2 regions of the Micromonospora trifolii genome follow, and region 2 is predicted to be linked to the other one. Evidence: riboswitches for the same ligand, from Rfam matches in the RefSeq annotation. Region 2 holds a riboswitch; the other holds the start of a gene.

Region 1 (4,774 bases), 2.1 Mb from region 2:
CACCGTGCTGGCCGCCCGCCCCGAACGGGACCGGCCCACTGACGACCCGCTCCCGGCCGGGCCCACTCCTCGGGAGTTGGCCGCCGCCGAGGCCGTCGACAGGCGCCGCTACGCCGAGGAGGTGGCCGTCGCCGCGGCCGGCGCGGCCACCACCGCCAAGCGGTGGCGCGCCGCCTGGCTGACCGCTCAGGAGCAGTTGGAGCGGGCCTGGATCGGGTACGACGAGGCGGACACCGCCACGCGTCGCTTCGCGGGCGCCGGGGCGCTGCCCACCCCGCAGACCCCGCACACCCCCGCCGAGTACGCCGCCCGGGAACGCTATCTGCACCGGGCGGCGATGGCGGCGTACTGGCGGGGCGACCTGACCATGGCACAGCTCGGCGACGTGTTCGGGCACCGGCGCGGCTGGGATCCCCGGCGACACCCGGTCGAGCAGGAGGTGCTGATCAGCCGGGTGATCCGGGACGCGCGGCTGGCCGACTACCAGGCGGCCGCCGACCGGGAGCGGGCCGCCTGGCGCGACGCGGAGTTGGCCGCCGAGTCGGCTCGTGCCCTCGCCGAGGAGGCACACGCGGCGGCGGCCCGGCTCCGCCCCACCCCGGTGCCCGCGCGTCGGACGGTGGCCGGGTCGTTGCGTCCCGCCGTCGTGGCACGGTGGCGCCCGGCCCGGGTGGGTTGAGCCCAATCCGTGATGTGAGGCCGGTCACCCGATTGCGAAATCGGACGTCCGGCGCGATCGGCGCCATTGTTCCCGCGATTACCGTCGCGTTGTTTGCGGCCTGTCCGGTTGTCGCCCGTAGGCGTCGCCGTAACCGGTTGTCCCATCGAGTCACATCATCGGCAATACGCGCAGAAATTGTCGCGCCAATTGGGGTTTACGCAGGTGAACCTGGCTTGGCAGGGCGCTGAGACGCCAGTAGTGTCGTCCCGTCCGGTGCGGTAACCGATCGCAAGACGCGACGCCGCATCGACCCGCTTAATCGTGATCAACGAGCCGGGGACCCATCAGTAAGTCTGGGGTGAATCCGCGAGCCACGGCCCGCGGTAGGGCGATCTTCCCGCCCGAATCCGTCAGCTAACCCGGTAGGCGGTGTCGGAAGGAGTCCCATCCTCGTGCAGCACCTTTCCACCCCTCGGTTGTTCCCTCGCCTCCACGGCGCGGCGGTGCACCCGCTCATTCGTCCAGTGACGGTGAGCTGACCCCCCGGGTCATCGCCTTCCCCGCCCGGCCGCGCCGGGCGTTCCCCTGAGCGGTTCACCATCCGCGGACCACGGTCCGCGCGCTGGCGCCTGCCCGGATGCCGGTCCGGCCCCGGTGTGCCGCTCTCCCCCCGATCCGTGGAGGACCCCGTGAAGCACACCCTGAAGCGTCAGCTCCGCCGCCTCGCCACCGAGCGCCCGTACCAGATCGTTGCCGCCTCCGCCGCGGCCCTCGCGATCGCCACCACCACCGGCGCCCTGCTCACCACTGCCGACGACGCCCCGGTCGGCCAGCGCACCGCGACCACTGTCGCCGAGATGCGCAGCGACGTCGCCGCCTCCCGCGGCGAGGTTCGGGACGCGTCCCCCTCGGCCAGCGCCGCGCCGACCACGGCCGGCCCGGCCACCAGCGCCGCGTCGCCCGCCGCCAAGGCCAGCAGCAACCCGGACCTGACCCGGAAGCCGGAGCGGCCGAAGCCGCCCGCGACCAAGGTGCTCGACTACGACTACGAGGCGCAGAACACCTACTACAACTGCGGCCCGGCGGCCACCCGGAACGCGCTCAGCGCGGCCGGCATCGACCGCACCCAGGAGGAGCTCGGCGCCGAGCTGGGCACCACCGAGATGGGCACCAACTCGGCCGAGGACACCACCCGGGTGCTCAACGCCGAGGTGAAGGGCTCCCCGTACCGGACCCGGATGTTCCCCGGCGCGCCCAGCCCGGCTCAGATGGACCGGCTCCAGGCCGACGTGGTGAAGGCCATCACCGACGGCCGGGGCGTGGTGGCCAACGTCGTCGGAGACGCCACCGACACCGACGGCAGCTGGCACTCCTACGGCGGCGGGCACTACATCGCCGTCGTGGGCTACAAGGACAACGGTCGCACCGTGCGGATCGCCGACTCGGCGAACCCGGCCGACCCGTCGTACTGGATCACCACCATCGACCTGGCCAACTGGATCACCAGCCGGGGCTACTCCGCCTGACCCGGGCACGCTGACCGCCGCGGGCGCCATCCCCCACGAGGGGCCGGCGCCCGCGGCGTCTTCGTCGACGAGTCAGTACGCGATGAAGCCGTACAGCGCGAGATGGTTCGACTTCGTCCCGCCGACCGTGTGGTCGATGGTGGACGGCTGCACGCTGCCCTTCACGAAGAGATAATCGATCTTGCTGGAGCCGTTGGTGGCCTTCGACCCGTAGCCGGTCATTCCATAGCCGCTCAACGTGCCGGGGGCGATGCCCGTCCGGTTCGCGTCGATGCCCACCACGCGGATCGTGGAGGCGTTCAGCAGGCTGGTCGCGTCCGCGCCGAGGTGGATGCCGGTGTTGGCGATGCCCCGATCGCCGTCGCCGGCGCAGGCATTCTGCCGGTTCTCCTGGGGCAGGTGCATGGTCGCGGCGAACACGCTGGTGCCGGTCGCCTTGATGGTGAACCGGGCCGCGATGGCGCTGGTCCGCTTCCACTTGTAGAAGTCGGTGCTGTCCGGGTCGCTGTTCGGTGGCTTGTACAGCGTGCATCCGGCGCCGTCGGCGTACGCCGTGCCCGGCCTGAGCCAGCCCGCGCTCCAGTACTTCGAGATGTCGCCGCTGGCCAGGCTCAGCGTCCGCGTGTTCCAGATGATCCCGTTGGTCTGCTTCTTCTTGAGATCCCCGAGCGACTGCGAACTGCACTTGTGCGTGCTGCCCCACGGCTCCGGGTCACTCCACGCCACGATCGCCCCGTAGGTGCCCGCCGGGTAGCCGAACTTCGCCGACAGTTGGTCGGCGTACGCCTCGGCCTGGCCGCTGCCACGCACCTGCTGCACGATCAGGATGTCGGGCGGCGCCACACCGCTGGTGCCGGTGCGACCAGCGTCGTCGACCAGGATCGAGCTCAGGTGGTCCGGCCCGGAGATCCGGGTGCAGCTCCCGTCGGAGTTGTTCACCACCAGGTTCTCGATGTTGTTGTTGTAGACCCGCAGGACCCGGTCGGCCGCCACTGCCGCCCCGCCGTTCGGTGTGGTGACATCCGCCGGTGTGCCCGGTGCGGCGTGCGTCGGCGACGCGCCGAGCGCGACGGCTGCCAGGGCTGCGACCAGTGCTGATCCGGACATCCTGAGCACTGTGGCTCCTTTCCGCGACGGGATCGACGGATGGCGGTCCCGGTTCAGGTCGCGAACTCTACAGTGGATCTTCGTGTCCCGGGGGTGGCGCGGGTGACGGCTCTCGTACCAGGCCGTGAACCGTGGGAGACTGCGGCCGTGGTGGAGAAAACGGGTGGTCACGCCGGCCGCAGGCCGGTCCTGCTGCTGCTGCACGGCATGGGGGCGACCGGGGACGTGTGGTTGCCCTGGGCGCCGTACCTCGAGCAGCACTGGCCCGGGCGGTGGCTGGCACCGGACCTCGCCGGCCACGGCTGGGCGTCGCCGCTGCCGTCGTACTCCTTCGCGGGCTTCGCCCAGCAGATCGCGCAGGCCCTCGCCCCCGACGACCGGCTGGTCGTGCTCGGGCACTCGCTGGGTGGGGTGGTCGGCCTGGCGCTGGCCGCCCGCGACGCCGGGACGCCGGTGGACGCGGTGGTCGGGCTGGGCATCAAGGCGCTCTGGTCACCCGCTGAGCTGACCCGCGCCGCCGAGGTCGCCGCCCGCCCGGTGAGCTGGTTCGCCAGCCGCACCGAGGCGGCACGCCGCTACCTGCGGGTCGCCGGGCTGGCCGGCCTGGTCTCGCCGGACCACCCGGTGGTGGACGCCGGGCTGCGTCAGGTCGACGGCCGGTGGCGTCTCGCCATGGACCCGGCCGCCTTCGCCGTCGGCGAGCCCGACCTGACCGCGCTGCTGGCGGCGACCGACGTGCCGGTGGTGCTGGCGCGCGGGGAGAACGACCCGATGGTCACCGACGAACAGCTCAAGGAGTACGGCGTACCGGTCGCCACCCTGCCCGGTCTCGGGCACAACGCGCACGTGGAGGACCCGGCCGCGGTGCTGGCGCTGCTCGACCCGTACCGCTGAGGTCCTACGAGCGCGTTCGTCGGCAGGAAAGCGGTCGTGCCGCCCCACCCCGGCGCATACGATCCCGCGTTGATGTCCACTGTCGAGCAAGCCCTGATCACCACAGTGAGCCTGAACGTCGTCGACGCCCGACTCGACGACGCGTCGCGTCGCTGCCGACCCCTCGTCGCGTCGCTCGGCGCGGTGAGCCTGACGGCGTCCCGAACCGAGGTCGACGGCTCCCGCAGCGGGGTGAACGTCGACCTGACGCTGGCGCCGTCCTTCCCGTCCGCTCCGAGCGCGGAAGCGGTGCGTCAACTGGTCGCGCCCCTGCTGACGCGCTTCGGATGGTGGCCCGGCGACCTGGACGTTGGCGAGTCGGCGGCGGGCTACCCGATGGGCTTCGCCGTCGGTCGACAGCGGACGACCGACGGATTGACCCCGCTGTGCGTTTCCATCGACGCTGCCGCCGACACCGAAGGCGAGTGGTGGGACCCGCCCGAGTGGCTGCCCGCCGACGAATCCGTTGCGCCCGTTCGACGACGGGTCCGGCGACTGCCGGCGGCGGCGTCCGACGACGACGTGGTCGCCCGACTGCACGCCCGGC
Region 2 (4,774 bases):
ACGTCGGGCTGTATCTGGGGAACAACACCATGGTGCACGCGCCACGTGCCGGTAAGCCGGTGCAGGTGTCCAGCATCAACACCATGCCCGTCGCCGGGTTCCGCAGACCTGGCTGATCCACCTCGCGCAACACGACGGCCCCCGGTCACCGACCGGGGGCCGTCGTGGTTCTCAGCGGGGTGCGCCCACCGGGGAGGGCAACAGCTGCACGTCGGCGAGGTCGACGTACATGATCCGGTGGCCGAACTGGATCTGCGCGTACCGGTTCTTGCCGCGAATCACCGTCCAGTCGCCGGGCGAGGAGCCGTCGAACGTGCTGGCCCGGTAGTACTCGCCGGCCAGCACCGCGCCGACGGCGTACCGCTGCCCGGCCGCCAGGGTGTACTGGAGCGGCGAGATCGTCTGGTAGGGCACTCCTTCCGGGTAGGCGGACTGCTCCGGGTACGCCCGTCCGTAGACCGGAATTGTGGTCCGTCCGGGCTTCGGCGTGGCCACCACGCCGACGGTCCAGCTGGCGGTCGGCGCGGACGCCGGGTTGTGGAACCAGGCCCGCTGCCCGAGGTACCAGATCGCCGTCCAGTCGCCCTGCCGTCCGGCCAGCGCGTACGTCTGCCCGGCGGACGCCCGGGCCCCGTGGTCCGACACGACCATCGTGTTCGGGCTGCCGTCCGGACGGAGCGCGATGTCGTTGACCAGCGGCGCGTCCGCAGACGGTGCGCTGCGCAGCACCACCGCCGAGGAGCCGCGCGGCGCGCAGGGCACGCCCGCGGTGACGCAGCCGGTGAATGCTGGCTGGTTGGTGGCGTAGTCCGGGTCGATCCGGACCAACCCGGTGGCCGGGGTGCCGGTGTCCAGTCGAGGTGCGTGCAGCAGGTCGAAGTAGTGCGTCCAGTCCCAGTACGGGCCCGGATCCCAGTGCATCCCCCGCACGTTCGAGGCGATGGTGCCGGGCACGTTGTCGTGGCCGATGATGTGCTGGCGGTCCAGTGGGATGCCCAGCCGCAGCGCCAGATGCCGGACCAGCTTCGCCGAGGTCCGGTACATCGCCTCGGTGTACCAGGTGCCCTGCGCCGCGAAGCCCTCGTGTTCCAACCCGATCGACTTCGCGTTGACGTACCAGTTGCCGGCGTGCCAGCCGACGTCCTTGGTCTTCACGTGCTGGGCGATGTGCCCGTCGACCGAGCGCAGCGAGTAGTGCCAGCTCACGTAGGTCGGATCCTGGACGAGTTTCAGGGTCGTTGCCCAACTCGCCTCGGTGTCGTGGATGACGATGTACTCGATCTTCTGCCGCGCGGGTCGGTCGGAGAGGTCGTGGTTGCCGTAGTCCCCGTCGCCGAACGCCTCGTAGGGCGCCGGGATCCACTCGCAGGAGATGGTGCGGGGGCACTCCACCCCGTCCGGGCGGGCCAACCGGCGCAGGCCCAGCCGGTCCAACCAGGAACGCTCGGGCCGCACCGCACGGGCCGGCAGGGTGATCCGCTGGCCGTCGTCGGTCACCCGGGCTTCGCCAGCGCCGATGGTGGTGAAGACCTCGTCGGCGAAGGCCGCCGCGGCGTCGGCGCTGTCCGCGCCCGAGTAGCGGGCCACCGCGCCGTACCAGGCCGCCGGGTCGGTGTCCGCGCCGACCGGCGCGCCCAGATCCCGTTGGTACGCGCTCAGCAGCGCGGCTCCACCCCGGATGTTGAGGCCCGCGTCGGTGCGCAGTGCCTCGGGGGTGGCGCCGGTCAGCGTGGCGGCGGCGTCCACGGTCTGCAACGCGGCGGTGGACGGCGCGGGGGCCTCGACCGGGCGGGGCGCGGGCACCCGGGCGGATCGGGAGTCGTCGCCACGTGGGTCCTCGGCACCGGCGTCGTGGTGGCCGCGCCCGGGTAGAGCGGCCACGTGCCGCGCGTCGGTCAGGTGCATCGGGCCGTAGCCGCCACTGGTGCTCGGTGTGCCGGCGTTGGTGTCCCAGCGCGACTCCAGGTAGGAGACGCCGAGCAGCACGACGGCCGGCACGCCGTACTCGGTGGCCGCGGCGGTGTACTGCTGCTGGCGGTCGGTCGTGGGCGCGGCGGCGGCCGGGCCGACGGAGAGTGGCACCGTGGTGGCGGCGGCGACCACGGTGGCGGCGAGCAGTGCGCGCCAGCCGGTCGACAGGGTTGGATGGTGCATCGAACCCCCTAGATTCTCGCGGAGTGAGGTCAGGTCACCTTCGCGCCACCCGGGAGGTTACGTCAATACCTTTCTATCTATCGAAGCATGAGGAAAGAATCCTTCACACACGGTCGGTGACCTCGTCCAATCCGTACGGAGTGTCACGGCCGCACGGGTTGCGGATCGGTAACAAGCGTCTCTACTCTGGTCATTCGTCGGCCCGACAGCAGCTCCGCCCAGCCCGGGCGGTAACGGACCGACACCGCCGAGTCGTTTCCGAACGAACCGGGGACCCAGGTCCCTCGGGGTGAATCCGCAGCCACTGCGGTAGGGCGCCGACTTCCCGCCCGAACCCGTCAGCTAACCCGGTAGGCGGTCAGGAAGAAGGAGTACGAGACCCCGGTGGCACTCCATGCCCCGCGGCCGTCGTCCGAGCGGTCGGCATCAGCCGGCCCGACGTCGATCGTGCCGCGCCCACGCTGGTCCCGCTTCACCACCGCTCTCGCCGCGCTGGCGGGCATCGCCGTCGTCCTGACCGGCAGTGCCACGGCGGCCCACGCCGACCCGTCCGTCGCCGAGATCGAGCGCCAGATCGACGCCGACTGGAACAAGCTCGAACCGATCATCGAACGACACAACGCCACCCGCACCGACCTCGCCGCGAAGCGCAAGCAGGCCGACGCGCTGGCCGCCGGGATCACTCCGCTTGAGCGCCAGGTCGACGCCGCGATGGACAAGGTCAGTGCTCTGGCCGTACGCGCCTACAAGGGTGAGAACGTCTCGACAGTCAACGCGGTGCTGGGCAGCCGGTCGCCCAGCGAGGTCGTCGGCCAGCTGGAAATGCTCGACCGCTTCGCGCACAACCAGCAGAAGGACGTACGCCAGGTGGCCGACCTGCGCGACCAGTTGGCCGCGCAGAAGGCGCCGCTGGACGAGATGGTGGCCCAGCTGACCCGCACCGAAGCTCAGCTGGCGGCGAAGAAGAAGCAGATCAACGACGAGATCGACCGCCTGCAGAAGCTGCGCCTCAAGGTGTACGGCAGCGGCGGCGGCGGTCCGCTGCGCCCGGCGCCCTGCCCGGGTAGCTACCCCGGCGGCGCCGCGGGCACCGCTGTCAAGTTCGCCTGCGCGCAGATCGGCAAGCCCTACGTCTGGGGTGCCGAGGGCCCGAACTCGTACGACTGCTCCGGGCTGATGCTGGCCGCCTGGGCGAAGGCCGGCGTGTCGCTGCCGCACAACGCCGCCGCGCAGAGCCGGGTCACGAAGAACGTCAGCAAGGGCGACCTGCGCCCCGGCGACCTGGTCTTCTACTACAGCGACATCCACCACGTCGGCATGTACGTCGGCGGCGGCTGGGTGGTGCACGCCTCGCAGGCCGGTCAACCGGTCAAGATGAAGAAGGTCGACGACGGCCCGATCCACAGCTACGGCCGCCCAGGCTGACCCCGGGTGACCGAAGGGCCCGTCGCGATCCGTCGCGGCGGGCCCTCGTCGTCTGTCTTCTAGCGGATGAACCTCAGCGGGTGGGCCAGGTGCGCCAGTGCTGCCAGGCGCGGCTGGGTGTCGGTCCCCGCTGGCCCTGGTAGCGCGAGCCGTAGACCACCGAGCCGTACGGGTGCTCGGCCGGCGAGGAGAGCCGGAAGATGCAGAGCTGCCCGATCTTCATGCCCGGCCACAGGGTGATCGGCAGGTTCGCCACGTTCGAGAGTTCCAGCGTCACGTGGCCGGAGAAGCCCGGGTCGATGAAGCCGGCGGTGGAGTGCGTGAGCAGCCCGAGCCGCCCCAGGGAGCTCTTGCCCTCCAGTCGGCCGGCGAGCTGGTCACCCAGCGAGATGACCTCCAGCGTCGAGGCGAGCACGAACTCCCCCGGGTGCAGCACGAACGGCTCACCGTCGGGGACCTCGACCACCGATGTCAGGTCGTCCTGCTGCATGGCCGGATCGATGTGGGTGTAGAGGTGGTTGTTGAAGACCCGGAACAGCCGGTCGAGTCGGACGTCGATGCTGGACGGTTGGACCAGGGTGGGCTCGAACGGCTCCAGGCCCAGCGTGCCGGCCTTGATCTCGGAGACCAGGTCGCGGTCGGAGAGCAGCATCGGACCACCATAGCCGCGCTGCCAAAACTGGCCGGATTCGGTGCCGGTGACCAGCGCGTCGAGGTCGCTGCTCGTACATTTGTTCGATAGAATGCCCACATGGCTTCCTGGTCCGAATTCGCCGCCGACGAGCCCCGACTCGCCGACGGGATCCGCGTTCTCCTCCAGCAATACGGGCCGGGCTTCGGCTATCTGGCCACGGTCCGCGCCGACGGCGGGCCCCGCGTCCATCCGGTCTCCCCGGTCATCACCGCCGAGGGGCTGTTCTGCTTCATCATCGACTCGCCCAAGCGCCGCGACCTCGAACGTGACGGCCGTTACGCGCTGCACTCGTTCCCCGCGGAGGAGAGCGACGACGAGGCGTACGTGGCGGGGTGTGCCCGTCCGGTGACCGATCCGGTCCGAGTGGCGCAGCTGGCGCAGAGCGCCCGGGCCGAGCCGCAGGTCGACTGGCGGCTCTTCGAGTTCACCGTCGACGTGGCCATGCTCACCCGCCGCGAGCAGCACATCGCGGGCATTCCGGGCCTCCCCCCGGGCCGGCCG

What was found. A riboswitch is a leader RNA that binds a small molecule or an ion and turns the genes downstream of it on or off. The one in region 2 is predicted to bind cyclic di-AMP.
Region 1: linked by a shared signal. The riboswitch ahead of ACQRWP_RS04810 (C39 family peptidase) and the one ahead of ACQRWP_RS28560 (NlpC/P60 family protein) in region 2 are both predicted to bind cyclic di-AMP.

The regions. Positions count from the first base shown of each region.
Region 1 covers NZ_CP191526.1:1,048,530-1,053,303, forward strand. Annotated here, with positions in the region: gene ACQRWP_RS04805 (hypothetical protein) at 1-679, shown strand, start outside; cyclic di-AMP (ydaO/yuaA leader) riboswitch at 964-1,105, shown strand; gene ACQRWP_RS04810 (C39 family peptidase) at 1,339-2,187, shown strand; gene ACQRWP_RS04815 (hypothetical protein) at 2,260-3,294, opposite strand; gene ACQRWP_RS04820 (alpha/beta fold hydrolase) at 3,442-4,188, shown strand; gene ACQRWP_RS04825 (hypothetical protein) at 4,261-4,774, shown strand, end outside.
Region 2 covers NZ_CP191526.1:6,134,114-6,138,887, forward strand. Annotated here, with positions in the region: gene ACQRWP_RS28550 (NlpC/P60 family protein) at 1-116, shown strand, start outside; gene ACQRWP_RS28555 (N-acetylmuramoyl-L-alanine amidase) at 172-2,154, opposite strand; cyclic di-AMP (ydaO/yuaA leader) riboswitch at 2,390-2,525, shown strand; gene ACQRWP_RS28560 (NlpC/P60 family protein) at 2,539-3,579, shown strand; gene dcd (dCTP deaminase) at 3,653-4,231, opposite strand; gene ACQRWP_RS28570 (pyridoxamine 5'-phosphate oxidase family protein) at 4,331-4,774, shown strand, end outside.